3 regions of the Mesobacillus stamsii genome follow, and region 1 is predicted to be linked to each of the others. Evidence: riboswitches for the same ligand, from Rfam matches in the RefSeq annotation. Region 1 holds a riboswitch; each other region holds the start of a gene.
The links. A riboswitch is a leader RNA that binds a small molecule or an ion and turns the genes downstream of it on or off. The one in region 1 is predicted to bind S-adenosylmethionine.

Region 1 (9,952 bases):
CAATCCATCTTTGTCGGCTTGATAGTTCCCAGCCTGCGAAAAAGGTGAAGAAAATCAACAATTGATAGACGCGGACTTTTTTTCGCTCGCTCCTTAGCCTTTTCAGGTACTGCTGGTGAAGGAGTTCAGTATTCTTCTGGTTCAAGATATTCCAACTCCTTCCATATTGATTGGAACAGCTCATTATATAAGGGATGGTTCCTCACCTCAAAAGGACTGATGTTTCTAAGTTCTTCCGGGATCAAGAAGACTTGGTGCAATCGTCCTGGCCTTGGTGAGAGCAGAAAGATGCGATCGCTCATCGCGATAGCTTCTCCGATATCGTGTGTAACCAAAATTGCTGTTTTTTCAAATGTCTTGAGTGTGTTGGAAACGAGATTCTCGAGCTTCAATTTTGTGAGATAATCGAGGGCGGAAAATGGCTCATCGAGCATGAGCAGTTTAGGTTCTGTTGCCAGTGTCCGCACCAGTGCCACCCGCTGGCGCATTCCTCCAGATAGCTGTTTAGGATAAAGTTTTCCTACATTCTCCAGTCCCATCTGCTCGAGGAGTGCCAAAACTTCTTCTTTTTTTTGCGCATTTAAAGTTCCACTGATCTTCAGTCCTAGTAAAATATTTTCCTCAATCGTTTTCCATGGGAATAGATAATCCTGCTGTAGCATATATCCAGTCTGATTCGAAGCCTGTTTGACTGTTTTTCCTTCAAGTTTTACCTGGCCGTCTGAAGGATCGATCAGCCCAGCGATAATGGAAAGCAATGTTGTTTTGCCGCAGCCGCTCGGTCCCAGGAAGGAAACGAATTCCCCTTCCCGGACATCGAGTGAAATATCATTTAGCGCAGTGACGGCAGATGTTTTCGTAAAATAAGTGTGATGGATTCCTGTTAACGTCAAAAAGTCCATTATGCGGCAACCTCCTGTTATTTCATGACTTTTCCAGCCACGTCTGTATCGACCAAAGTGTCATGGCTGATTTGCTTAGGAAGCTCCCCGGCTTCCTCCATGATGGCCTGGAGATTGTTCCACTCCTCTTCATCGAGAATTGGGTCTGTTGCGTACGTGCCCTGGCTTTTATAACGGTCCACTACGGTCTCGATCAGTGATAAATCTGTATCTTTAAAATATTCCTGGATGGCTTCAGCTGTCTCTTTCGCACTGTGAGAATCGACCCATTGTTGTGCTTTGTAAACGGCACGGGTAAACTTTTCTATCGTCTCCGCATTCTCCTTCATGAAGCTTTGTTTTGCCATGAATGTGGTATAAGGTACATGACCGGATTCCGTTCCAAATGAAGCGACGATATGGCCCTTTCCTTCTTTTTCAAACAAGCTTGCCTGAGGCTCGAATAGCTGTACAAAGTCACCTGTTCCAGAAGCAAAGGCATTTGGAATATTGGCGTAATCAATATTTTGGATCATCTTTAAATCTTGCTTTGGATCAATATTGTGTTTCTTGAGCACGAATTCACCGACCATTTGTGGCATTCCGCCTGTACGCTGTCCGAGGTAGGTAGACCCTTTCAACTGGTCCCATGAAAAATGGTCGATTTTCTGTCTGGAAACAAGGAAGGTGCCATCCGTCTGGGTCAGCTGGGCGAAATTGATGACTGGGTCGTTGGAATCTTGGGCATACACGTAAATAGAAGTTTCCGAGCCAACGAGGGCGATATCCGCCGCATTCGACAGCACGGCTGTCATTGTCTTGTCGCCGCCCCAGGCTGTAGTGAGTTCGATATTTAGCCCTTCTTCCTCAAAAAATCCTTTGGCAAGGGCAACATATTGAGGGGCATAGAAGATCGAACGGGTTACCTCTGCTACTTTCACGGTCTGTACTTTATTGTTTTGGCTGCAGGCTGAAAGAGGAATAATGAGAAAAGCAACCAAAATAATAGCAAGACCGGCTTTGAACCATTTTTTCATATTGATGCCTCCTAAAAAATCTGTCTTAAATTGGGCTTACGATAATGTATGAGGCGAGAAAAAAATGTGTGAATGCCTAGTAGCAAAATAGAAAAAATTCCTATTAGAGGAGTGATAACGGTGGCCAATGACGGTCTAATCATTTCAGCAGATCCCTATCCTTCTCCAAATCCAAAAGTCAAACTTGACATGGTGAGATATTTTGCAGGCGGGTTGCGCGTTAAGGGGCTGTTGGCAAGACCAACTGACGGAAGCGGGACAGAAGGCTTTCTTTATCTTCGTGGCGGCATCAAAAATGTGGGAAAGGTGAGGCCAGCTCGTATCGCCCAATTTGCTTCCGAAGGCTTTACGGTTTTTGCTCCTTTTTATCGAGGAAACCAAGGTGGGGAAGGGAATGAAGACTTTGGCGGGAAGGACCGTGACGATGCGTTTGCCGGCTTTAGGCTGCTCCAGTCTCTTCCAGGAGTGGAAAGAGTTCACGTTTTTGGATTTTCTAGAGGCGGATTGATGGCCTTGCTGACCGGCATTCAATTTCCGGAGACAGCTTCCGTTGTTACATGGGGAGGCGTGACCGATTTATTTTTAACCTATGTAGAAAGAAAAGATCTGCGCAGAATGATGAAAAGAGTAATCGGCGGATCACCGAAAAAAGTACCGAACCGCTATAAATTCAGAACGCCATTATATGAACTCGAGAACCTAAAAGCACCCGTGCTGCTGATCCATGGTCGCAATGACCGAAATGTGTCAGTAGAACATTCTTATCGGATCGAGAAACGGTTAAAAGACTTAAAGAAACCTGTAGAAAGCTGGTATTTTGATGAATATACACACTATTTTCCTCCAGTAGTGAATCGGAAAGTCGTCAGTGATTTAATGAATTGGATGAAATCACAGCCTCAATAATGATAAAATATAGGGGAAGCTATTTGTGAAGAGGAGCGGAAAAATAATGGGAATGCCATTAGAATTAAATACAATGATCGTAACAAAAGGCCGCGAAAAAAGGCTCAAAGACAATTTCTTCTCTTTGAAAAAGAAAGGTTATAGGCTTTATCCAATCGACATTCCACTGGAAGTAAGAAAGACGATTGAAGGGGATCTGGCCGGAACAGGCGTCATCTCAAAACTCGAGTGGACAGAAAATGAAACAATCTTAACGTATCAATTAGTTTCTTTGAAGTCAACGAACTGAACAGGGCACATTTTGTGCCCTGTTTTTATTTTTTTTGCGAGGAAACCGGATTTTTGGTCACCAATAGGCTAGATTGGTGCCCTGTTTTCAGAGAAATCGGGCATTCAGGTCACCGATGGGCCTGATTGGTGCCCTTTTTTTCCAGAGAAACCGGGAATTCAGGTCACCAAACATTGATGAATAACGAGCCATCAAAACTAAAGGCCATCTCTTCACCAGAGATGGCCTCACTTAAATTCTTATTTAACGGTTGGTCCGCCTTTTTCTTCGATTTCAGATGGTATGTTTGTGAACTTTTTAAAGTTGTCGCGGAACTGGGCTGCGAGCTCGTTTGCTTTTGTATAGTAGGCTTCCTTGTCAGTCCACGCTTTAACTGGCTGGAGGACATCGTCAGGTACACCTGGTACATGCAGTGGGATCTCAAGGCCAAAGATTTCGTCTTTTGCGGTTTCGACGTTCGTCAGTTCGCCTTCTAGTGCAGCCTGGACCATCGCTCTAGTGTACGCCAACTTCATGCGGCTTCCGATGCCATATTCTCCGCCAGTCCATCCCGTATTCACGAGGAATACCTTTGCGTTGTGCTCGGCAATTTTTTCACCAAGCATTTCGGCGTACTTTGTTGCTGCAAGCGGCAGGAAGGGAGAACCAAAGCATGTGGAGAATGTTGCCTGCGGTGATGTAATGCCGCGTTCTGTACCAGCGAGCTTGGACGTGTATCCGCTCAGGAAGTGATACATTGCTTGTTCCTTTGTTAACCTGGCAATTGGAGGCAGTACCCCGAAAGCGTCGGCTGTCAGGAATACAATGGCGTTTGGATGGCCAGCGATGCTTGGATCCACGATATTTTCAATCGCTTGAATTGGATAGGCTGCCCGAGTGTTTTCGGTCAGGCTGCCGTCATCATAATTGGCCACACGTGTATCATCATCGACTACGACGTTCTCGAGAACCGAGCCAAATCGGATTGCCTCAAAGATTTGCGGTTCTCTTTCCTTGGACAAATTGATGCATTTGGCATAGCAGCCGCCTTCGATGTTGAACACACCATTAGCAGACCAGCCGTGTTCATCATCCCCAATCAACCGGCGGTTATTGTCAGCAGATAAAGTTGTTTTGCCTGTACCGGATAGTCCAAAGAACAAGGCGACATCGCCTTCGCGTCCAACATTCGCCGAGCAGTGCATCGACAAAATCCCGTTTTCCGGAAGCAAATAATTCATTATCGAGAAGATCGATTTCTTCATTTCACCGGCGTACTCAGTCCCGCCGATCAAGACGACGCGCTGCTCGAAGGAAATGATGATGAAGGTTTCAGAGTTTGTCCCATCTATTTCAGGGTCGGCTTTGAAGGTAGGGGCTGAAAGGATTGTAAACTCGGATTCATGCTCAGCAAGATCTGCTTCTGTTGGCCGAATGAATAATTGATGGGCAAAAAGATTATGCCATGCATATTCATTGATGACTTGAATGGGTAGGCGGTACTTCTTATCTGCCCCAGCAAATCCGTTGAAAACGAAAACTTCGTCTTTATCTTGGAGGTACTTCAATACCTTATTATATAGCTTCGTAAAAGATTCCTTGGAGATCGGCTGGTTGACTGGCCCCCAGTCGATTTTATCTTTTACGGATTCTTCTTCGACAATAAATTTATCTTTAGGGGAACGGCCAGTATATTTACCAGTCGTCGCTCTTATCGCACCTGTTGACGTCAAGATTCCTTCTTTTCGGTTTAGCACCTTTTCAACTAGCTGGGGGACAGAAAGCTGTACCCGTATATTGCTTCCATTAATTAATCCTGAAAGTTCATTTGATATCCCTACAACGTTCATCGGAGAATACCTTCCTTTTTAAAAGATTCAGATTATGTAATTTCTTGATATTAGTATAGCACATTTAACGAATTAATCTATACTAATATACGGAAAAATTCCATTTGTCCATACGTTAGGAAATTGAGAATGTATTTTGAAAAAAAACCATTGACAGGCCATTATATCTTCGTTATGATTTGGACTTGAACGGATACTCTCTTATCCCGAGCTGGTGGAGGGACAGGCCCAATGAAACCCAGCAACCTGCAAACGAGAATGACAGCTTTTGAATTTGCTGTCCCTTTTTCGGGCAAAGGTGCTAACCTGATGCAAGGGATTTGCCCTTGAACGATAAGAGCGAAAGGCGCGGAATTTAGCAAAAACCTTTCCTCATATTTGGAGAGGTTTTTTATATTGTTTTTTCCTGGCCAATGCATGGGACTACTGCTGGGTTAAATTTTAAAAAAGAAGTTCACCATGAATTTTCCTAATAAAAACTCAGCGTTTATTTCATACTACGTAGGGAATGAGTACCGTATCAAACGAGGTTTGTATTGGGACAGCCTCGGGTCTATTTTTATACATGAGGGAGGAACTCAGATGTCACACAAACGCCGTTTGTTTACTTCTGAATCAGTAACAGAGGGCCATCCGGATAAAATTTGCGACCAGATTTCTGATGCGATTTTGGATGCGATCCTGGCTAAAGATGCGAACGCACGTGTTGCAGCCGAAACATCCGTTACGACAGGCTTGGTCCTAGTTGCAGGCGAAATCACCACTTCTACATACGTAGATATTCCAAAAATCGTCCGTGAAACCATCAAGGAAATCGGCTATACTCGCGCAAAGTACGGATTCGACGCGGAAACTTGCGCAGTGTTAACTGCCATCGACGAGCAGTCAGCTGATATAGCGATGGGAGTTGACCAGGCGCTTGAAGCACGTGAAGGTCAGATGTCAGACGCAGAAATCGAAGCAATTGGTGCTGGAGACCAAGGTTTAATGTTCGGTTTTGCGTGCAACGAAACGAAAGAGCTTATGCCACTTCCAATTTCCTTGGCACATAAAATTTCCCGACGTCTGACGGAAGTTCGCAAGGAAGAAATCCTTCCTTACCTGCGTCCAGACGGAAAAACTCAGGTAACAGTTGAATACGACGAGAATGACAAGCCAGTCCGTATCGATACAATCGTTATCTCAACACAGCACCATCCTGAAGTTTCGCTTGAGCAAATCCAGCGCAACCTTAAGGAACATGTCATCAAGCCTGTCGTACCGGCAGAATTGATTGATGAAAACACAAAATACTTCATCAACCCAACTGGCCGTTTCGTAATCGGCGGACCACAAGGTGATGCAGGTCTTACTGGCCGCAAGATCATCGTAGATACTTACGGTGGATATGCGCGTCACGGAGGAGGCGCATTCTCTGGGAAGGATCCTACAAAAGTGGACCGTTCAGCTGCATACGCGGCGCGTTATGTTGCCAAGAACCTCGTTGCTGCTGGTCTTGCCGAAAAAGTCGAAGTTCAGCTTGCATACGCAATCGGCGTTGCCCGTCCGGTATCCATCTCCATTGATACGTTTGGAACAGGAAAAGTGAGTGAGGACGTACTGATCGACGTTGTGGAAAGCAACTTCGACCTTCGACCTGCTGGTATTATCAAAATGCTGGACTTGCGCAAGCCAATTTACAAACAGACAGCTGCTTACGGACACTTTGGCCGTTCGGACGTTGACCTTCCATGGGAGCGTACAGACAAAGCTGAAACGCTCCGTACTCAAGCTCTCGGCAAATAAGAAAAAGGAGTTACATAGAAATTATGTAACTCCTTTTTCATATCAAACGTCAAATCAGTGATTAGATGGTTTGCGAATGGAGCAAAAGGTGAAAAATAAAGTATTCCCTTAAATTCCCCATGGATTTTACTGCAAAAATTTTGTGTTTAATGATAGGATAAGATGGTATGTTTGGATTGAAAGCAAAAAACATTAATAAATTTTTTTACTGAAATGGAGAAGGTGAAGTACATAATGTGTGGCTTTATCGGATGTGTACATGAGAAAGCGCAGGAATACAGCAGCGAAGATAAGCAGCTGTTCAAGAATATGAATGACATCATCACCCACCGTGGTCCAGATGATGATGGATATTTCTACGATGAGCATATCCAGCTCGGCTTCCGTCGTTTGAGCATCATCGACCTGGAGGCTGGCCATCAGCCATTGACGTATGAAAATGAACGTTATTGGATCATTTTCAACGGAGAAATATACAACTACCTAGAGCTTCGTGAAGAGTTGATCGAAGAAGGACTGACGTTCGAAACCCACTCTGATACAGAAGTGATCATTGCTCTATACAGCCAGGTCAAGGAGCAGGCTGTCGACAAGCTGCGCGGAATGTTCGCATTTGTCATTTGGGATAAGCAAGAAATGGTTCTTTACGGGGCACGGGACCATTTCGGCATTAAACCATTCTTTTATTTTGAAGATGAAAATCGTACATTCTTCGGTTCTGAAAAGAAGAGCATTTTGCTTGGCTTGCAGAATGATGTAATTGATTATAAGGCTCTGCAGCATTTTTTAACATACCAGTTTGTTCCCGAACCGGACACCATGTCTGAGGGCATTTACAAGCTGGAACCAGGGCATTATTTTACAAAAAAAATTGGTTCGCCGATGGAAATAAAGCGTTACTGGAAAGCGAGCTTCTCGCCTATCCATAAATCAGAGGATGAATTTACGAAGGAGATCAGGGATGTCCTGTTCGAATCGGTGAAAATTCATATGCGCAGTGATGTGCCAGTTGGTTCATTCCTTTCTGGCGGGATTGATTCGTCGATCATCGCGTCGATCGCAAAGCAATACCATCCTGGAATCAAGACATTCTCGGTCGGATTTGAACAGGATGGCTTCAGCGAGATTGATGTCGCCAAAGAAACGGCTGATCGACTCGGTGTGGAAAATATCAGCTATGTAATCAGTCCACAGGAATACATGGATGAACTCCCTAAAATTATGTGGCATATGGATGATCCGCTTGCTGACCCGGCCGCTATCCCATTGTATTTCGTAGCGCGTGAAGCTAGGAAGCATGTAACGGTTGTCCTTTCCGGTGAAGGTGCCGATGAATTATTCGGCGGATATAATATTTACCGCGAACCGCAAGACCTTGAGGTTTTTAATAAGATTCCTGGAGTGGGGAAGGCGTTGCTAAAAGGCATCTCCAAAATGATGCCTGAAGGCTTGAAAGGGAAAAGTTTCATCGAGCGCGGCGTCACTCCAATGGAAGAGCGCTATATCGGAAATGCAAAAATGTTCACTGAAAAAGAAAAGAGCGAACTGCTCCGCGTATATAACGGCAAGTACGATTTTAGGGATATAACGAAGCCTCTATACCGCGAAAGCCGAGGATACGATCCGGTTGATACTATGCAGTACATTGATATCCACACATGGATGCGCGGCGATATTTTATTAAAAGCTGATAGAATGACAATGGCACATTCTTTGGAGCTTCGCGTACCATTCCTTGATAAGGTTGTTTTTGAAACAGCTTCTAAAATTCCGACAAGCCTGAAGACTGCTAACCATACAACGAAGTATATTTTGCGAAAAGCGGCGGAAGGGGTGGTCCCTGACCATGTGCTTACCCGCAAGAAACTTGGTTTCCCGGTGCCAATTAGACATTGGCTTAGGAATGAAATGAACGAATGGGCCAAGAAAATCATTATGGAAAGCAACACAGAACATCTGATTAATAAGGCTTACGTGTTGAGGCTACTGGATGAGCACTGTCAGAACAAAGCGGATTACAGCCGTAAAATCTGGACTGTATTGATGTTTATGATGTGGCATGATGTGTATATTGAAAAAAAATACTCCTTTGAGAAGGAGTATATGGCACAAAAAGTTTTCCAGTCTTAAAAATTAGGGAGGTTGGCGACCAGCGTATCCTCCCATTTGCACCCAGGCTTTTAGGGTGCTTTTCTTTTTTGAGAGAAGGTCATGGCTCTAGATGAAGTTTACGTATCGTTCTGTAAATCTTTATAATATTGTCCTTTTTCAGCGTATTCTCTGGAAATACGTTCCATATCTCGAATGTCAGATTCATTCAATTCTCGAATTACTTTTGCGGGGCGTCCAAAAGCAAGTGTATTGGGCGGAATCTTTTTTCCTTGAGGAACAAGGCTTCCGGCACCGATGAACGCTCCTTCGCCGATTTCAGCTTTATCAAGGACGATCGACCCCATCCCAATCAAAGCCTTTTTCCTAACAATGCAGCTGTGTAGGACGACTTGATGTCCGACCGTCACCTCGTCTTCGAGGATCAAAGGATTATTTGGACTTTGATGCAGCACCGAGTTATCTTGAATGTTCACTTTATTGCCAATAATCGTTGGGGCAACATCGCCACGTATCGAGGTATTGAACCAGACACTCGACTGCTCTCCGATTTCAACATCTCCGGAGATGGTTACATAATCCGCGATAAAAGCAGAATCTGCTATTTTCGGTGTTTTGCCTTTGTAAGAATAAATCATTATGCACACTCCTATACTTTAACATGCTTTCGCTTTCATTTGGTATCTGGGCTGACCCAGGCGTTTGCGCTTTTCTTATTCATTAATTATATATTATAGTTCTTTTAAAGAAAGAAAAAGGATTTAAGGGGGAATGGTCATGTGGAAATGGGAAGCTGATGGGAATGCTAAGGCTGTAATAGTCATGATACATGGTGCGATGGAGCATCATCGCCGTTATGGATGGCTGATTGAAGCGTGGCGCTCAGCGGGATTTCATGTCATAATGGGGGATTTGCCTGGACATGGGATGACGACAAGAGCGAACCGTGGCCATATTGATTCCTTTGATGAATATATTTTAGAAGTGAAAGAGTGGATAAATGCAGCATATGACTTTGACCTCCCAGTGTTTCTGTTTGGCCATAGCATGGGCGGACTCATTGCCATCCGCTTGCTCCAAGAAGAACATATCGAAATTGCCGGATTGATCTTGTCC
Region 2 (9,952 bases), on a different contig from region 1:
ATTTCCGTCGAGGCAATGGCAGAGGGACGTTCTGAGGATTTCAGGAAGCATTTCCTGGGCACACATTTCTTCAACCCGCCGCGCTACCTGAAGCTGCTTGAAGTAATCCCAACGAAAGATACAGACCCGGAAGTCCTTGCGTTTATGAAGCAATTCGGGGAAGACAGACTTGGTAAAGGCGTTGTTGAAGCGAAGGATACCCCAAACTTTATTGCTAATAGAATTGGCACTTATGGATTGCTGGTAACAGTTAGAGAAATGGGAAAAGGCGGCTACAGTGTTGGTGAAGTTGACTCTGTTACTGGTCCAATGATTGGACGCCCTAAAAGTGCAACCTTCCGTACATTAGATGTGGTTGGACTCGATACATTCGCACATGTTGCAAAAAACGTTTATGACCAGGTGGAAGGGGAAGAAAAGGAAGTTTTCGAAGTTCCTGAATTTATGAAGAAGATGCTCGAGAACGGCTGGCTTGGCAGCAAATCAGGGCAGGGCTTTTTCTTAAAGCAGGGCAAGGAAATCCTTGAACTTGACCCACAGACATTGGAATATGGGCCGCGCAAGAAATTAAAAACAGCGTCTACTGAAACGGCCAAACAAGAAAAAGGGCTTGCCAATAAAATGAAAGCGCTTGTTTATGCAAAAGACAGAGCTGGCGAGCTTTTATGGAATATTTTCAGCCCAGTACTGATCTACTCTGCAGACTTATTGGGCACGATTGCTGACGATATTGTTGCGGTAGACCGTGCAATGAAATGGGGCTTTGGCTGGGAAATGGGGCCTTTTGAAGCATGGGATGCACTTGGCGTGGAAAAAGCAATCAGCAAGATGGAAGCAGAAGGCAAGGCCGTCCCTGCATGGGTAAAAGAAATGGTCGAAAAAGGCTTCCCTTCTTTCTACAAAGAAGAAGATGGCAAGCTGAACTATTACCATAATGGGGAGTATGTAGCTGTAGAAGAGAATGCAAAGGTCATCAACCTTAAACTTTTAAAGAAACAAAGAGGTGTCATTAAAAAGAATGGCGGAGCCAGCCTGATCGACCTTGGAGACGGGATCGCACTGCTCGAGTTCCACTCACACAGCAACGCAATCGGACCTGACATCCTCCAGATGATCCATTTCGCGATTGACGAAGTAGAAAAAAACTACAAAGGTCTGGTGATCGGCAATCAGGGCAAGAACTTCTCCGTTGGTGCGAACCTGGCGATGATTTTGATGGAAGCGCAGGATGATAACATTTGGGATCTTGAAATGGTCGTTCGCCAATTTCAGCAGACGACGATGAGAATCAAATATAGCTCCAAACCAATTGTTGTTGCTCCATTTGGAATGACACTTGGCGGCGGTGCTGAAATGTGCTTGCCGGCAGCCCATATCCAGGCATCAATGGAAACGTATATGGGACTTGTTGAAGCTGGCGTAGGTCTCATCCCAGGCGGAGGCGGAAATAAGGAATTATACATCAAGCACCTTCAAGGCCTGCCAAATGGTGTTGATTTTGACCTGCAGAAGGTAGCCAATAAAGTATTCGAAACAATTGCGCTGGCGAAAGTGTCTACTTCAGGAGAGGAAGCTCGTGAAAATAACTTCCTGAATGAAGCGGATGGCATCAGTGTCAACAGGGATCATCTGCTATATGATGCAAAACAAGCTGCCTTGAATTTATACGAAAGAGGGTATCGAGCACCGGTTAGAAAGAAAGTGCCAGTAACAGGCGAGCCGGGGTATGCAACCTTATTGCTAGGTGCTCAAACGATGCACCTGTCAGGTTATATTTCTGAGTATGACCTGAAAATCGCCAAGAAACTTGCTTATGTTATTTCCGGTGGCAAAGTGCCATATGGAACAGAGGTAGATGAGCAATATTTGCTTGATCTGGAAAGAGAAGCGTTTCTGAGCCTTGTAGCTGAACCAAAATCACAGCAGCGCATGCAGCATATGCTCGTAAAAGGAAAACCATTGCGCAATTAATAGATGGTCAGTTTTACCATCCGAGGAAAGAGAGGGAATGAGATGAGAGAAGCGGTAATTGTAGCCGGAGCCCGAACACCGGTTGGAAAAGCAAAAAAGGGAACGCTTGCTAATGTCCGGCCCGATGATCTAGGAGCTCTTGTAGTAAGAGAAACCCTAAAAAGAGCGGGCAATTATGAAGGAAATATTGATGATTTAATCATCGGCTGTGCAATGCCAGAAGCAGAGCAGGGTTTGAATATGGCACGAAATATTGGTGCACTTGCTGGTCTGTCCTATGAGGTCCCGGCGATTACCATCAACCGTTATTGTTCTTCTGGACTTCAGGCAATTGCAAATGCATCCGAGCGCATCATGCTTGGCCATGCAGACACGATCATTGCCGGCGGTGCGGAATCAATGAGCATGGTACCGATGATGGGCCATGTCGTTCGCCCGAATTCGAAATTGGCTGAAACAGCCCCACAGTACTATATGGGAATGGGCCATACTGCCGAGGAAGTAGCCAAGAAGTACGGAATTTCTCGTGAAGAGCAGGATGCTTTTGCGGTACGAAGCCATCAGCGCGCGGCAAAGGCTATTCAAGAAGGAAAATTCGAAGAAGAAATCGTTCCGGTTGAGGTAACCCATCGTACAGTTGGGAAAGACAATAAGCTTGTCGAAAAAACCTTTCAATTCAAACAGGATGAAGGCGTGCGTCCGGATACGAACATGGAAACGCTCGCAAAATTGCGCCCGGCCTTTCATATTAACGGTACAGTAACTGCAGGAAACTCTTCACAGACTAGTGACGGAGCAGCGGCTGTCATGGTGATGGATCGTGAAAAGGCGGAATCACTTGGATTAAAGCCACTCGCTAAATTCCGTTCGTTCGCGCTTGGCGGGGTACCACCTGAAATCATGGGCATCGGCCCTATCGTAGCCATTCCAAAAGCATTGAAGCTTGCTGGACTGCAGGTCTCTGACATTGGTGTATTCGAACTGAACGAAGCATTCGCTTCCCAGTCGATCCAGGTTATCCGTGAGCTAAGCCTCGATGAAGAGAAAGTCAATGTTAACGGCGGAGCAATCGCTCTCGGCCACCCGCTCGGAACGACAGGTGCGAAGCTTACTTTAACCGTAATCCATGAAATGAAACGCAGAAAGGAGCAATTCGGCGTCGTGACGATGTGTATCGGCGGCGGCATGGGGGCAGCTGGAGTATTTGAGCTATTGTAAACGAAATAATCCGGAGGGGTTCCATTCCCTCTAAAAAATAGATAGGAGGAATTAGCAATGAGCAATCAAACAGAAAACCTTGTAAAAGGCGGAAGCTTCTTAATCGAAGAGGTGTCATATGATCATGTTTTCACTCCAGAGGATTTCACAGATGAGCATAAAATGATTGCAAAAACAACGGAGGATTTCGTCACTAATGAAGTATTGCCTCAAGTGGAATACATTGAGCAGCACGAATTCGACCGCACGGTAAAATTATTAAAAGAAGCGGGAGAACTGGGCCTTTTAGGAGCAGACGTTCCTGAAGAGTATGGCGGCCTGAGCCTTGATAAAATCAGCTCCGCTTTGATTGCTGAGAAAATGGCTGTAGCAGGAGGATTCTCCATTTCTCATGGGGCACATGTTGGAATTGGTTCACTGCCAATCGTGCTTTTCGGAAAGGAAGAGCAGAAGCAAAAATACCTGCCAGAACTTGCGACCGGTGAGAAGTTGGCAGCATACGCCCTTACTGAGCCGGGATCAGGATCGGACGCTTTAGGGGCAAAGACTACGGCAAAGCTAAATGCTGAAGGAACTCATTATGTGCTGAATGGCGAAAAGCAATGGATCACAAATGCTGGTTTTGCAGATGTCTTCATTGTCTATGCAAAAATCGACGGCGAGCAATTCACCGCCTTCATTGTGGAAAGAGAATACCCTGGAGTGTCAGTAGGTGCTGAAGAAAAGAAAATGGGTATTAAAAGTTCCTCTACACGCACCTTGATTTTAGAGGATGCACAAGTACCTGTAGAAAATGTCCTTGGAGAACCAGGAAAAGGCCACCTGATAGCCTTCAATATCCTAAACATTGGACGGTATAAGTTAGGAGTCGGCGCAACTGGCGGTGCGAAGCATGCATTCGGGCTAACGGTAAAATACGCAAACCAGCGCCAGCAGTTCAAGACACCGATCTCCCAATTCAATTTGACAAAAGAAAAGCTTGCGACAATGGCTTCGAAAATCTATGCAACCGAAAGCTCTGTCTATCGTACAGTAGGCTTGTTCGAAGAAAGAATGAACCAGTTGTCTGAAGAAGAAATCAACAATGGGAAAGCGGTTGCTGACTCCATCGCAGAGTACGCAATTGAATGCTCAATGAACAAAGTCTTCGCAACAGAAACGCTTGACTATGTTGTAGATGAAGGCGTTCAGATTCACGGTGGATACGGCTTCATGCAAGAGTATGAAATCGAAAGAGCTTATCGTGATTCAAGGATTAACCGCATTTTTGAAGGTACAAATGAAATCAACCGCCTGCTGGTACCGGGAACATTCCTGCGCAAGGCAATGAAGGGCGAGCTTCCACTATTGCAAAAAGCCCAACAGCTTCAGGATGAGCTGATGATGCTAATGCCTGAAGAGCCAGGAGAGGAGCCATTGGCACAGGAGAAATACCTGGTGAAAAATGCGAAGAAAATTGGCTTGTTGGCAACTGGATTGGCTGCACAAAAGTTTGGCAAAGCGTTGGAGAAAGAACAGGAGATTCTCGTCAATATTGCGGATATCATTTCGAATGCTTATTCGATGGAATCTGCAGTGCTTCGTACAGAAAAGGCCATCGCTAAGGATGGAGTGGAGAAGAGCAAACAAAAGCTTCTTTATACGCAAATTTTCTGTCAGGAAGCATTTAATGAAATTGAGCAGGATGCAAAGGAAACGCTTGTCGCAACAGAAGAAGGCGACACCCTTCGTATGCTGACTTCAGCATTGCGCAAGTTCACAAGACACACTCCAATCAATGTCATCGCAAAGAAGCGAGAAGCAGCAGAAAAGCTGATCACTGTCGAACGCTTTGTCGTATAACATTCGTACTTCCAACACTCCTCTCGATCTCGAGAGGAGTGTTTTGTTCAAATAGCAGGATTTTTGCAAACTTTGTTGAATTTATGAAAAGGATGTTAAATTCATGCGCTGAAAGATAGTATTGCACCTAGATTATATGTTACTATCCGTTTATAGGGTTTTCTTTATGGGATACTAGCAAGGGGTGGGGAAGTCTTGGGAAAAACATTTTATTGGTACCCTAAATGTAGTACATGCAGGAATGCGAAGAAATGGCTGGACCAGCATGAAGTGGCCTATAACGAAGTACATATAGTTGAAAATCCGCCACCTCAGTCGCAGCTGGAAGAAATGCTTGCAAAAAGCGGTCTCGAGATCAAGAAATTTTTTAACAGTAGCGGCCAAAAATACCGCGAGCTCGGGATGAAAGACAAACTCAAGACAGCATCCAAAAACGAACTGCTGGCGCTGCTGGCATCTGACGGTATGCTCATCAAACGCCCGCTCATGACAGATGGGGAAAAAGTGACCGTTGGTTTCAAAGAGGATGAGTATGAACAAGCGTGGCTGTAATTTTGGTCCCATCGATATTAATCGATAGAGATATACAATTGGAGGGATAGTCAATGAGTACACCAAAAGATTTACGTTATTCTGCAGAACACGAGTGGGTAAAAGTTGAAGGAGAAAAGGCTCGCGTGGGCATTACCGATTTCGCTCAATCCGAGCTAGGGGACATCGTCTTCGTCGAACTTCCAGAAGTCGGCGACGAGATCACTGTTGACCAGCCATTTGGAAGCGTGGAATCAGTGAAAACCGTATCAGAGTTATATGCACCGGTAAGCGGCAAAGTGATTGAAATCAACGAAGAATTGAATGACAGCCCTGAGTTCGTTAACGAATCTCCATATGAAAAGGCATGGATGATTACAGTGGAACTGACAGACAGCAATGAAGTAGACAAGCTGATGACACCAGAACAATACGAAGAAATGATCAAAGAATAATGTATTGCCGACGCCTTGAGCATTCAAGGCGTTTTTTTTCAAAAAATAAGGATCTGCTGCTTAGACCAAATCTTTGCAATCTCAAGTGGAAACAGTAACAATAGTTGTAAAGTAATTATTTTCTGGTGCATAGGTGGTTATGGCGATGGACAAAAATCTTAAGGTGATCATAGTAGAAGGTTCGTCAGATAAAAAGAAAGTACAGACCGTACTGAAAGAACCAGTGGAAATTATTTGCACGAATGGCACAATCGGTGTTTCAAAGCTTGATGAACTGATAGATTCGCTGGTTGATAAGGATGTTTATATCCTTGTAGATGCTGATGCTTCAGGTGAAAAGCTAAGGAAGCAATTCAAAAGAGAGTTTCCTGAGGCAAACCATTTATACATTGACAGGATGTACCGGGAAGTGGCGACTGCACCAGAAAAACATCTTGCAACTGTTTTAATTGGAGCAAATATTGATGTGCATGCAGAGTACTTAGAAAAAGGATGACTCAAAAATGGAAGATTGGAACAAAACGGAAATCGAAACTTTTCTTGCAGAAAAGCACACAGGGTACCTATACTTTTACACCCCAATATGCGGTACTTGTCAGTTGGCAAGCAAAATGCTGACGGTGATCGAACAGCTGCTACCTGAACTCCGATCCGGAAAAGCAGATTTGAACTTCCTTCCTGAAATGGCTGAACGATTTGAAATAGAAAGTGTACCATGTTTGATTTTAATAAAAAACGGAGAGGTACAGGAGAAAATCTATGCCTTTCAATCCGTTCCTTATTTATTTGAAAAATTAACAGAATTGCAAGGCTGATGGCAAGGGACAAAATCCGGCATTCCAATTATGAAAACCGCCAAATGACCGTGGTTCTTTGGAGATATTTCTCGGGAAATGAAGAATTTTGCCGAATTAGCAAATTCATTCTGAAAAATGAAAATAGATTGACCTACATTTTCGATCGTGGTATCATCACTTTAACGCAATGAAAACAAACTGAATATTCTTATCCAGAGAGGCGGAGGGACTGGCCCGAAGAAGCCCGGCAACCGGTTGGTAAAACACGGTGCTAATTCCTGCAGAGTAAATACTCTGAAAAGATAAGGAGAGTTGATAAATGGCCCTCTTCTTAAGAAGAGGGCTTTTTGTATCACCTTTCCGAAAATTTTATGATTGGAGAGATGAAGATGGCAAATGAGCAAAAAAATTACAGAATCGAAACGATTGGTGTACACGGAGGACAGTCTCCAGATCCGGTAACGGGAGCTAGAGCTGTGCCGATTTATGCTAGTAATGCATTCCAGTTTGAAAACACAGATCATGCAGCTGATTTATTCGCACTCAAGGAGCCAGGCTATATTTATTCGCGAATTCATAACCCTACCGTCACGGCACTGGAGGAAAAGGTCGCCTTGTTGGAGGGGGGAGTTGGAGCCCTTGCCTTGTCAAGTGGTATGTCTGCAATTACGTTGGCGATTTTAAATATCGCCCATGCAGGGGATGAAATTGTCGCTGCTTCTAACCTGTACGGAGGGACTTACAATCTATTTGCCGTAACATTGCCGAAATATGGAATTACCGTTCACTTTGTGGATTCCGATGATCCTGAAAATTTCAGGAAGGCCATTACCCCAAAAACAAAGGCGGTCTACGCAGAAACAATTGGAAATCCAAGTCTTAGGGTATTGGATATAGAAGCTGTCGCGGAGATTGCGCATGAAGCTGGTGTTCCGCTGATCATCGATAATACTTTTGCGACGCCCTATTTATGCCGGCCGATTGAATATGGAGCAGACATTGTCATTCACTCAGCTACCAAGTGGCTTTTAGGCAATGGTACAGTTATGGGCGGAATCATTGTCGACGGTGGGAAATTCGATTGGAAATCCCCTAAGTTTCCTGGTTTCAATGAACCCGACTCTAGCTACCATGATATTGTTTATAGTGAAGCCATAGGAGCCGCCGCATATATTGTGAAAGCAAGGGTCCAGCTGCTTCGTGATCTTGGTCCGGCCATCAGCCCGCAGAGTGCCTTCCAATTGAATCTTGGAATCGAAACATTGCATGTCCGGATGAAAGAGCATGTTGCGAATACGCGGAAGATAGTAGACTATCTTGAGTCACATCCAGCCGTTACTTGGGTCACCTACCCTGGCCATGACTCTCACCCTGATAAGCATCTGGCAGATCGATACCTTCCAAAAGGTGCTGGGTCAGTGGTGATATTTGGAATAGAAGGTGGCCGAGAAGCAGGTGCGAAACTGATCAACGCCTTGACATTATGGTCCCATGTTGCCAATGTCGGCGACGCGAAGAGCTTGGTTATCCATCCTGCAAGCACTACCCATCAGCAGCTCGATTCAGACGGACTCAAAGCTGCGGGTGTTCCGGAAGATTTAATTCGTCTTTCTGTTGGCATTGAAAATAGTGATGATATTATCGCTGACCTCGAGCAGGCTATTGAAAAGGCAACGGGAGTACTTGGGATACCTGCAAGAGTATAATATCAAAGGACCATGAGAAAAAGAATTTTGAAATAATTTTATTGACACCCATTTTTGTTCCGTGCTACAATCACATTCGTAACTAAAATAGCTAGTAAAAATTTAATAGCATACTCTTATCAAGAGAGGTGGAGGGAAGTGCCCGTTGAAGCCCGGCAACCATCAGTAAGCTTGCTTATCTGAAATGGTGCCAATTCACTCAAAGCTGATTGCTTTGGCAGATGAGAGAAAGGATACCGCCTACGACTATGCCTTTCTGCTTATTTGCAGAAAGGCTTTTTACATGAATTTTTTGGTTGCTGAATGGGAAAATAGATTGATAACCTTCCTATTATACTAGGGTATTTTTCAGGTGGATAGAACGGTTGCGAAAGAGGGGGAGTCAATTGATTACGATAAAAAAAGCTAGAAAGATTTATCCTTCAAAAAAAGGCGAAGTCAAGGCGGTAGATGATGTTAATCTTGAAGTAAAAGAAGGCGAAATCTTCGGGGTCATTGGATATAGCGGCGCAGGAAAAAGTACCCTAATTCGTATGTTAAATGGGCTTGAAATTCCAACATCAGGATCTGTCATTGTTGCAGGCAGGGAAGTTTCCAAGATTAAGGGTGCAGAATTAAGAAAAGCAAGACAGGAAATCAGCATGATATTCCAGCATTTCAATCTCCTTTGGTCGAGGACGGTTGCAGATAATATTGCATTCCCTCTCGAAATTGCAGGAGTGCCGAAAGCTGAAAGGGACAAAAGGGTAAAAGAATTGATCTCGCTTGTCGGTCTTGATGGCCGGGGAGATGCTTATCCTTCGCAGTTAAGTGGCGGGCAAAAGCAGAGGGTCGGGATCGCCAGGGCGTTGGCGAATAATCCAAAGGTTCTTCTAGGGGACGAAGCGACTTCCGCACTTGACCCACAGACAACCGACCAAATTCTGGATCTTCTTGTCGATATCAATAAGCGGCTGGGGCTTACCATCGTCCTGATCACCCATGAAATGCATGTCATCCGCAAAATTTGTCACCGAGTAGCAGTCATGGAGGGCGGCAGAATCGTTGAGACAGGACATGTCTTGGATGTGTTTAAGAATCCGCAGCAGCCAATTACGAAAAGGTTTGTCCAACAAGTAACGGAACCAGAGGAAACAAAGGAAACGGTAGACCATTTACTCGACCGGTATCCGCATGGACGGGTGATCCAGCTGACATTCGTAGGCGAAGGGGTCGAGCAGCCGCTAATTACCAATTTGATCCGTAAATTCGAGATAACGGTTACGATTGTACAAGGAAAAATTTCCCAGACACAAAACGGGTCATATGGAATTTTGTTCATCCATCTTGATGGAGAAGAAGAAGAATTGGACAATGCAATTACATTTATCGGCCAGCATGAAGTCGGAGTGGAGGTGATTTCAAATGGCTGAAACTTTGTTTCCAAATGTTA
Region 3 (9,952 bases), on a different contig from region 1:
GTAATCACGCTGATTGCATACTGGTTCATCTGTTTGCCAGTAGGTTATCTGCTCGCACAATATACCGGGCTTGAAGCATCTGGCTACTGGATTGGCCTTACCGCCGGATTGCTAGCAGCCGGGATCTCTTTATCACTAAGGTTACTATTCATTCAAAAAAGAAAATTCAATGTCCCTACAGCCAAAACAGTTTAAAGAGATTCTTTTTGAATCTCTTTTTTCGTTCCGTGAAACTTTTCAATCGATTCTTGAGTAGATTAGGAAAATAGGACCACAGAAAAAAGCAAGAGGGAGGAAGCCCCCTTGCATGCATCTACTGCTAATTCTTCAAAACATTGAAATATCTGGCTTCTGGATGTGAGAATACAATTGCCGTTACGGAAGCCTCGGGTTCCATCATGCAGCCTTCAGTTAACTGTATGCCGATATCCTCTGGCTGGAGGAGATTAAATAGCTTTTTTTGATCTTCCAGGTCTGGACAGGCAGGGTATCCAAAGGAAAAACGCTGACCCTGATATTTAGCCGAAAATCGATCCTTCATCGTCATTTCCGCTGTGTCCGGAAATCCCCAACGATCCCTTATTTGGCGATGGAGTAACTCCGCAAAGCCTTCTGCAGTTTCAAGTGCCAGGGCTTGAAGGGCATGACTTTCCAGGAATTCTCCTTTGCTTTTCAGCTTGTCTGCAGCTTGTCTGATTCCTGCTCCTGCGGTTACCGCAAACATCGCTATATAATCCTTAATTCCGTCTGAAACAGGGCGTACGTAATCTGCCAGACAAAGACCGGGCGAAACCTCCTGGCGTGGGAACTCAAAGGTTTCAATGATCTGGTCTTGTTGCTCAGGGTGGAAAATAAATAGTCTATTCCCCTCTGACTGGGCAGGGAAGAACTGGTAAACGGCAGCAGGATTGATCCATTTGTTTGCTATTGCTTCCCTTGTGAGGGATTGGACAACCTCATGCAGCTTGACTGCCTTTTCATTTGATTCAGCAAGCAATTTTTCTACTTTTCCTTTTAGGCCCAGATGATGGCCTAACAACATTTGCTGGTTGATATATGGCTCGATGTGAGAAAGGGTATACGTTTTTACGAGATGTCTATTCAAATCCTGCGGAATAAAGACAGGCGCCTTTGGAAGTGCTTTTGGACGTTCAAGCACAGCAGTGGCAGATTTCCGGCCAGGAATGATGATTTCTTGCTTGTTTAAGGCTGCTTCTTGCTTGTCCTTTTGTTCTTGCAAAAACTGTTCAAGCCCGTCCGGTTCCTGCAGTCGATTGGCTAGAGAAAGCCCGTTCATTGCATCTTTTGCATATAATACAAGTCCGTCATATTCCTGGGCGATTTTCGTATCAGTAAATTTCCTTGAAAGGGCCGCGCCTCCTACCATTATCGGAAGATCGATGCCTGCTTGCTTCATATCTTGTGCCGTCAGCACCATTTGCTGTGCGGATTTCACCAGTAGACCCGAAAGGCCGACGATGTCAGGTTTTTCTTTTTTAATTGCCTCTATAAGCGCAGTTGGTGCAACCTTGATTCCAAGATCGACGACATTGTAGCCATTGTTGCTGAGAATGATATCAACAAGGTTTTTGCCAATATCATGGACATCGCCTTTTACAGTAGCAAGAAGCACTTTCCCCTTAGCAGCGGTTGTATCGTTTTTTTCCATATGCGGCTCGAGGTGAGATACAGCTGCTTTCATGACTTCTGCGCTTTGGAGAACTTCCGCCACGATCAATTGATTATCATTAAAAAGTCTGCCAACTTCTTTCATTCCATCCATCAATGGACCGTTGATAATATCCAGTGGGGCAGGAAAGGTTTCCACTGCAATATCCAGGTCAGGGAGAAGGCCTTCTTTCGTTCCTTCAACCACATAGTAGGCCAGCCTTTCTTCTAGGGTCATATCAGGCAGGGTACTTTTTGTTTCCTTCTTTTTGTCTCGGTAAAAATCGGTAAAATCAGCTAGTGTTTGATCTTTAGTATCGAACAGTAAATCTTCCGCCATTTTTACTTCTTCAGGACTAATGGAAGCAAAACGCTCGAGCTTTTCCGTATTCACAATTGCATAGTCCAAGCCAGCCTGGGTGCAGTGATAAAGAAAAACAGAGTTCAATACTTCTCGGCCTACCGGAGGCAGACCAAAAGAAACATTGCTGATTCCTAGGATTGTTTGAGTTTCCGGAAGTTTTTCCTTAATCATCCTGATGCCTTCAACAGTCGCTTTTGCTGAACCGATATATTGTTCATCGCCGGTACCGACTGGGAAGACAAGCGGATCAAAAATCAAATCCTCCGCCGGTACCTTATATTTATTGACAAGCAGGTCGTAGGATCGTTGGGCAATCGCCAATTTTCGTTCAGCGGAAACACCCATCCCTTCTTCATCAATCGTGCCAACCACCACTGCGGCTCCGTATTTGTGGATCAGTCGAGCAACTGATTCAAAGCGCTCCTCGCCATCTTCTAAATTGATGGAGTTGATGATCGCCTTTCCCTGACAATAGCTTAGCGCTTTTTCAATGACTGCATCATCAGTCGAATCAATCACCAGTGGAACCTTTACTTTTTTGACAACTTCCTGAATGAACTGTTCCATATCTTGCAGTTCTTCTCTGTCGGGATCTGCAAGGCAAATATCGATAACATGGGCTCCATTTTTAACCTGAGCTCTTGCAATTTCTGCTGCTTCTTCTATCTTTCCTGCAGAAATCAATCTTTTAAATTTCCGCGAACCGATCACATTGGTCCGTTCCCCAACCATGATTGGTCTTAATGTTGGATCATCATAGATGAAGGGTTCGATTCCAGATACCATATGATGCCGATTTCCTTCTGTCTGCCTTGGCTCTTGTGCTCTCATTTTTTCCGAAATCGCTTTTATATGAGCCGGAGTGGTGCCGCAGCAGCCTCCGACAATATTCAGCCAGCCATGCGTGGCAAAATCGGATAGCTTCTGCGCAAGGGTATCAGGTGTTTCATGGTATTGACCTTCTTCATCGGGCAGTCCTGCATTTGGATAGCAGCTGACTGCGGACTGGGAGAGGAAGGACAGAGAGCGCAGATGCTCTTGCATGAATTCAGGCCCTGTTGCACAGTTCAGCCCGATGGCGATTGGATTCATATGCTGAACCGAAATATAGAATGCTTCAATTGATTGGCCGGCTAGTGTAGTGCCCATTGGTTCGATTGTCGCTGAAATCATGATGGGAAGTTCTTTGCCGCTTATTTCGAAAGCTCGTTTGATTCCACTATAGGCTGCTTTGACATTAAGCAGATCCTGACTCGTCTCAAGCAGCAGCAAATCCACCTTACCATCGATCAATCCGAGTGCCTGTTCTTCATATGTTTTCGACATTTCCTCGAAAGTGGATCCCCCGGTAACACTCAATGTTTTGGTTGTCGGGCCCATGGAACCAGCAACAAATCGAAGTTGGGAAGGAGTAGACGCTTCATCCGCAGCGGCCCTGGCGATCAGAGCTGCTTTCTTGTTAATTTCATACGCTTTATGCCCTAAGCCATATTCGTCAAGGACTAAACTGGTAGCACCGAATGTATTGGTTTCAATGATGTCTGCGCCGGCAGTTAAGTATTCACGATGTATTTGTTTAATCAATTCTGGTGCAGTAAGATTCAAGATCTCATTACAGCCTTCATATTCTTCCCCGCCGAAATCATCCGCGGAAAGATTAGCCTGTTGGAGCATTGTTCCCATGGCGCCATCCATGATCAGGATTTTTTGTTTCATCTGCTCAGTTAACAAGGTTGACATTTTGTTTCCTCCTCTGTAGATGGCTGCTGTATTCTTTAGCATAACGAGCTAATTCCACACTCATTTCATAATTCATAAAAGGGGTGATCAAATAGATGCCATTAAATAATTCAGCTGCTGCTTCGATCAAACCCTTCGTGATGGCAATGCCTTCTTTCTTGGATTGAAGCGGTTCGTTATTGAATTTCGCCATCGTTTCGAGTATTTCCTGTGAGATCTTAATTCCGGGAACTTCATTATGGAGAAATTCTGCATTCCTGCTGCTCGTAAGCGGCATCAACCCAATATAGATAGGTGTATCCAGATGCTTTGTAGCTTCCTGGACTGCTAATAGCATTTTTTCAGAGTAGACCGGTTGGGTTATGAAATAATCTGCACCAGCCCTGATTTTCTTTTCCATCCTCAGGACTGCTTTATCTATGGAGCGGACATTTGGATTAAAGGCTGCTCCGATCGAAAATGCTCCTTTTTGCCCAAGGTCTTTGCCAGAATAGGAGAGTCCTGAATTCAATTGTTTGATCATCTCAATTAATTCAAAGGAAGATACGTCAAAAACAGACGACGCTCCAGGAAAATCCCCGACTCGGGCAGGGTCTCCGGTAACTGCCAAGACATCATGAAGGCCAAGTGTGTGCAGACCCATTAAATGCGACTGCAGCCCGATTATGTTACGGTCCCGGCAAGTCAGGTGTACGAGCGGACGCATTCCAATTTTGTCTTTAACCAGATGGCCAACGGCTGAATTGGAAATTCTGGGTGAAGCAAGTGAATTATCCGCAAGTGTCAAAGCATCGATTCCTATTTCTTTTAACGCCTTCGCTCCTTCAAAAAAGCGTTTAGTATCGAGTTTCCGCGGAGAGTCTAGCTCGACAATCACCGAAGGTCGTTCTTTTACTAATTCATGCAGAGGAGCATCTGGCCGTTTGACATCTGCTGGTGCCGCCACAACCTTGACTTTTTTTGCCGCGACTAGCTTATTGCTAACTGGCTGCGACCCCTTTAGTTCATCAGCTAATGCTTTAATATGTTCTGGTGTAGTACCGCAACACCCACCGATCAGCCTGATTCCTTGTTCACGAAAGCTGCGGGCCGACTTTCTGAAATATTCCGGGTCGCCCTCATAATGGAATTTTCCATCTGTGTACGCTGGCAAACCAGCATTTGGATACACCGATAAGAATGCTCTTGTCGGAAGCTTGATCTGTTCGAGGCTCGAAATCATATGATGAGGCCCTAGTCTGCAATTAAGTCCGACGATATCAGCACCCAGATTTTCCAGCCTGTTAAAAACTTCCTGAAGAGGAGTCTGGTCCTGCATAATGCCGATTTCCTGGAGCGTTACATGAGCAATGATCGGCAAATCTGTTTCCTTTCTGGCAATTGCCAATACAGTCTCGATTTCCTCCATATCATAAAAGGTTTCGAGCAGCACTCCGTCCACTCCTTCAAGAAGCAGGCAATAGAGCTGTTCCCTGAAGCTACGCTTGATCTCTTCAATCGGGATGGCTGATGGCCTGATGCCGCGATTGCCGCCCATCGTTCCTAAAACATAAGCCTCGCTGCCTGCTGCCTGACGGGCAAGCCGGACAGCTGCGCTATTGATTTCCTTCACTTGATCCTCAAGTCCATATCTTTCTAGTTTTATATAATTGGCAGCATATGAATTCGTCTGAATTAGATCAGCTCCAGCATCCATATATGCTTTATGGATCTTTATGATCGCTTCAGGCTGGGAGAGATTCAACTCTTCAAAACAGGTTCCTGCTCCATAGGAATGGAGCAGGGTACCGATTGCACCATCCGCTATTAAAATTTCATTTTCCATTCGTTTCAGGAAACTCATTCTAATCCCTCCTTCTGTAAATCAGCCTTCTCCACCGCTTTTTTAAAAGCCGCTTGCAAATCATCTAGCAAATCTCGGTAATCTTCAATACCGACAGAGAATCGCAACAACCGCTCACAGACGCCGGTTTGTTCGCGAATTTCAGGTGGAATATCAGCGTGTGTCTGAGTAGCAGGGTAGGTAATAAAACTTTCAACACCTCCAAGACTCTCAGCAAAAGTGATTATAGACAAGCTTTTCAAAAATGGATCGACGATGGCGGGAGACTGGACACGGAACGAAATCATTCCGCCTCTTCCGGGATAAAAAACATCCTTTACAGACTCATGTTTTTTCAAGAAGTCAACCAGCTTCTTGGCATTCTGCTCATGTCGCTCCATCCTTAGTGACAATGTCTTCATGCCACGAAGGAGAAGCCAGGAATCGAAAGGACTTAAAACCGCCCCGCCCCCATTATGATGGAGGAAAAGGGACTCGCAAATTTCTTTCCCTCTTGCAACAATCAATCCTGCCAGCACATCATTATGTCCCCCGAGGTATTTCGTCGCACTGTGGATCACAATATCAGCGCCAAGAGTCAAAGGTTTTTGGAGAAGGGGAGTGTAGAAAGTATTATCAACGATCAACAAGATCCCGTACTCATTGGCGATCTGAGCAATGGACTCGATATCTGCCTGTTCCATTAACGGGTTTGTCGGTGTTTCCACAAACAGTGCCTTTGTATTGGGATTGATGGCTGCCTTGATTTCTAGTAAATTTGACATATCTGCATAGGTACTATGTAATCCCCACTTTTTAAATCCTTGCTCAAGAAGTCTGTATGTACCCCCATACAAATCTTTTGAGACAATCCATTCATCCCCAGACTTAAAAAGCGAGAGAACGGTCCAAATTGCCGCCATTCCTGAGCTGCAGGCAAATCCACGGTCTCCTTCTTCGAGGTCGGCAATTGCCTTTTCCAAAATTTCGCGAGTAGGATTGCCAGTACGAACATAATCATAACCACTGGACTGTCCAATCCCTTCATGACGATACGCTGTTGTCAAATAAATGGGAGGATTCACCGCACCGGTCGCAGATTCACTCCTATTGCCTAGCTGTGCTAACTTTGTATCGATTTTCACCAATGTACTCACTCCTCATGATTGATCGGCCAGAGACTATATTTGTTTTAAAATGCTGACTTGTAAAAAACAAAAAAGCCTTCTCAAGAAGAAGACTTTAAAATGATCAGCCAACTTCTTATCTGCCAAGTTTTTGAAAACTTGCTGGAATTAGCACCTTTTCAACAAAGTTGAAGGTTGCTGAAGCTTCATAGGGCCAGGACCCTCAGCTTCTCTCGATAAGATTCCATAAATGGAATTATTAAATTTCTCTAAATATTACAGCTGATATAGAAAATTGTCAATCATTAAATTAAAGTGGTGAACTAGTTTGTATTTGTTTCCTTCATTTGAGTGCGCATTAAATTTATGTGTTTGATATAATAATAGCATTCAACTTACGCAAGAATACGAGAGGCATTAAAAGAGTTTTAGTTTGGGAGGGGAAGACTATGAAATTTATCCATACAGGTGATTGGCATCTTGGGAAGCTTGTCCACGGCATCTATATGACAGAAGACCAGCGGGAGGTATTGAATCAATTTGTTGATCTTGTTGCTGAGGAACAGCCGGACGCAGTTGTGATTGCTGGAGATCTATATGACAGATCTGTACCGCCGACTGATGCGGTGGAGCTGCTCGATGAAATTCTGTTCAGAATCAATGTCGAGCTGAACACCCCCGTTATAGCGATAGCCGGGAACCACGATAGTGCCGAACGGCTGTCGTTCGGGAGCTCTTGGTACCGTCATAATCATTTTTACTTAACCGGCAAATGGACGAATGAGTTTAAACCTGTACATATCAAAGGGGTCAATTTCCATCTGGTTCCGTATGCTGAACCTGGCGTAATCCGGCATTTGCTCGGCGATGCTTCGATTCATTCCCATCAGGATGCAATGAAAGCTGTCATTGGCAAAATGGAAGAAAACCTGAATCCGAACGAACCGAATGTGTTTGTCGGACATGCCTTCGTTCTTGGAGGGGATTCCTGTGATTCTGAGCGGGCGCTTTCGGTGGGCGGTTCTGGCTGTGTGACACAGGATTTATTTGATCCATTTTCGTATACGGCACTAGGGCATCTTCACAGTCCTGATGCGATCAAACATGACAAGGTCAAATATTCTGGCTCTCTTTTAAAATATTCATTTTCAGAGGCAAAACAGCGCAAGTCAGTCTCCATTGTTAAAATGAATGAGAATGGAAGCTTCGAAATCAGCTATAGGAGCCTGAAACCGAAACAGGATATGCGTGAACTGGAAGGGCAACTTGAACAGCTTTTGGATCCTTCTTTTTATGAAAAAGAAAACACCACGGATTATTTAAAAGTAACGTTGTTGGATGATGGTGCGATCATTGACCCGATGGGCAAGCTGCGTCAAGTTTTTCCAAATGTCTTGCATCTTGAACGGAAAATCGAATCTATCGACCAAAAGCAAAGGCAGCACTTCAGCTCCATCAGAAAAGAAAAAAAGTCTGAACTGGAGCTTTTTGCACAGTTTTACAAGGAAATGACGACGAGCGAATTCACTGAGGAGAAACAGGGCATTATGACGGACGTGATTGGCCAAGTTTTAAAAGAGGAGGGGCAAAAATGAAACCTCTTAAACTGACGATGCAGGCTTTCGGGCCATATGCAGGTACAGAAACGATTGATTTTAAAGAGCTGGAAAACAGGACAATGTTTGTTATTTCCGGTAAAACGGGTGCAGGAAAGACAACGATATTCGATGGAATCAGTTATGCGATTTATGGAAAGGCAAGCGGAGAGGACAGGAATGGCACTGACCTGCGTAGCCAGTTTGCAGAAGAGGATACCCTGACTGAAATTTCCCTCGATTTTTCCTTGCGTCAAAAGACGTACCGAATCACCAGGTCTCCGCAACAGGAGCGGAAAAAGAAATCAGGCGAAGGAACAACCACCGTCGGAGCCAAGGCAGAGCTTTACCTGATTGACGAAAATGGTGACATCCAGCTGCTGGCTTCCAATGTTCGTGAAGCAGATGAAAAAATAAAGGAAATTATGATCATTGACAGCAATCAATTCCGACAAATTTTGATGATTCCGCAAGGTGAATTTCGGAAGCTGCTGACATCTGACAGCAAAGAAAAGGAAATCATCCTGCAAAGATTATTCCATACGGAAATTTATAAAAAAGTGGAAGAAAAATTAAAAGAAGAAGCAACACTTTTGAAAAAGATGGTCGAGGACCAGGTCGAAAAAAGGAGTGCTCAGCTGCGAAGCATTAAAGCGGTTGAAAACGATGAGCTCAAAGAACTGATCGCTGCAGGCAGCGTGAATGACACGCTTATTCTTCCGCTTTTAAAAAACGAAATCGACGCAATGGAGAGCAAGCTTCAGGAACTTGCGAAAGCCCGTGAAAACCTGCAACTAGACCGTGATCAAATGCAGCAGCGCTTGTTCGAGGCCGAAGCCACTTTGAAACAGATCCAATCGCTTGAGACATTGAAAGCTGCAAAGGAAAAGCTAGAATCCCAGCAAGCTTTGTTTGCCGAAAAAGAAACGCAGACGGTATTTGCTAAAAAAGCTGCCCTGCTCAATGCCCAGGAACAGCTGTGCCATAACTTGAAAGCAGATTTTGATTCCATGACGAACCAGGTGTCCCAGATTTCCCAGCGAATTGGACAGTTATCTAGGAAACGGGAAGAAGCGGAACGGGAGCACCAAAGACAAATGGACCGGGAACCTGAAAGGAAAGCCGCAGCAGAACAAGTGAACTTGCTTGAGAATATAAGAGGAGAAGTCCTAGCATTTGCCAGTATTGATTCCAAGGTAAAGAAAATGAAAGGATCCCTTGATTCCAAAAATCAAGACCGTGAAAATGGTGAACACGCCCTGAAAACAGCAGAAGATCGTCTTAAGGTTCTGCAAATTGAGAAGGAAGAGGCGGAAAAAGCTCAACTCACTTATCTTGAGAATGACCGGCAATTAGAAAAGCTCCTGCGCGAATTGGACAAGCTAACTAAATTTAAAAATCACCTACAAAAAACGCATTTGGCCAAAGCAAAATTTGAAACAACGAAAGGGCTGCTGAACCAAGTTGTTTCTCATCATCATGATGGGAAAGCTGCAGCAGAAGAGCTAGAACAAAGGTGGCTGCACTCCCAGGCTGCCGTTTTAGCCGGAAAATTGCAAGAAGGAAGTGCCTGTCCCGTCTGCGGCTCCGAACATCATCCAGCTCCAATACGGGCAGATGAAGGCTTTATCCCGAC

Region 2: another riboswitch for S-adenosylmethionine. It lies ahead of J2S25_RS04030 (O-acetylhomoserine aminocarboxypropyltransferase/cysteine synthase family protein); the one in region 1 lies ahead of metK (methionine adenosyltransferase).
Region 3: another riboswitch for S-adenosylmethionine. It lies ahead of J2S25_RS06955 (methionine biosynthesis PLP-dependent protein); the one in region 1 lies ahead of metK (methionine adenosyltransferase).

Annotation. Positions count from the first base shown of each region.
Region 1 covers NZ_JAUSUN010000005.1:188,879-198,830, reverse strand. The annotation lists gene J2S25_RS06225 (ABC transporter permease) at 1-184, opposite strand, end outside; gene J2S25_RS06220 (ABC transporter ATP-binding protein) at 126-902, opposite strand; gene J2S25_RS06215 (ABC transporter substrate-binding protein) at 920-1,918, opposite strand; gene J2S25_RS06210 (alpha/beta hydrolase family protein) at 2,039-2,824, shown strand; gene J2S25_RS06205 (DUF2584 domain-containing protein) at 2,871-3,113, shown strand; gene pckA (phosphoenolpyruvate carboxykinase (ATP)) at 3,353-4,942, opposite strand; SAM riboswitch class I at 5,141-5,282, shown strand; gene metK (methionine adenosyltransferase) at 5,525-6,727, shown strand; gene asnB (asparagine synthase (glutamine-hydrolyzing)) at 6,962-8,857, shown strand; gene J2S25_RS06185 (gamma carbonic anhydrase) at 8,956-9,474, opposite strand; gene J2S25_RS06180 (alpha/beta hydrolase) at 9,614-9,952, shown strand, end outside.
Region 2 covers NZ_JAUSUN010000004.1:27,004-36,955, forward strand. The annotation lists gene J2S25_RS03995 (3-hydroxyacyl-CoA dehydrogenase/enoyl-CoA hydratase family protein) at 1-1,971, shown strand, start outside; gene J2S25_RS04000 (acetyl-CoA C-acetyltransferase) at 2,014-3,189, shown strand; gene J2S25_RS04005 (acyl-CoA dehydrogenase FadE) at 3,247-5,031, shown strand; gene J2S25_RS04010 (arsenate reductase family protein) at 5,227-5,583, shown strand; gene gcvH (glycine cleavage system protein GcvH) at 5,637-6,017, shown strand; gene J2S25_RS04020 (toprim domain-containing protein) at 6,163-6,513, shown strand; gene J2S25_RS04025 (thioredoxin family protein) at 6,521-6,832, shown strand; SAM riboswitch class I at 7,020-7,123, shown strand; gene J2S25_RS04030 (O-acetylhomoserine aminocarboxypropyltransferase/cysteine synthase family protein) at 7,204-8,520, shown strand; SAM riboswitch class I at 8,634-8,748, shown strand; gene J2S25_RS04035 (methionine ABC transporter ATP-binding protein) at 8,907-9,932, shown strand; gene J2S25_RS04040 (methionine ABC transporter permease) at 9,925-9,952, shown strand, end outside.
Region 3 covers NZ_JAUSUN010000006.1:86,256-96,207, reverse strand. The annotation lists gene J2S25_RS06970 (MATE family efflux transporter) at 1-195, shown strand, start outside; gene metH (methionine synthase) at 320-3,772, opposite strand; gene J2S25_RS06960 (bifunctional homocysteine S-methyltransferase/methylenetetrahydrofolate reductase) at 3,753-5,615, opposite strand; gene J2S25_RS06955 (methionine biosynthesis PLP-dependent protein) at 5,612-6,742, opposite strand; SAM riboswitch class I at 6,855-6,964, opposite strand; gene J2S25_RS06950 (exonuclease SbcCD subunit D) at 7,171-8,316, shown strand; gene J2S25_RS06945 (AAA family ATPase) at 8,313-9,952, shown strand, end outside.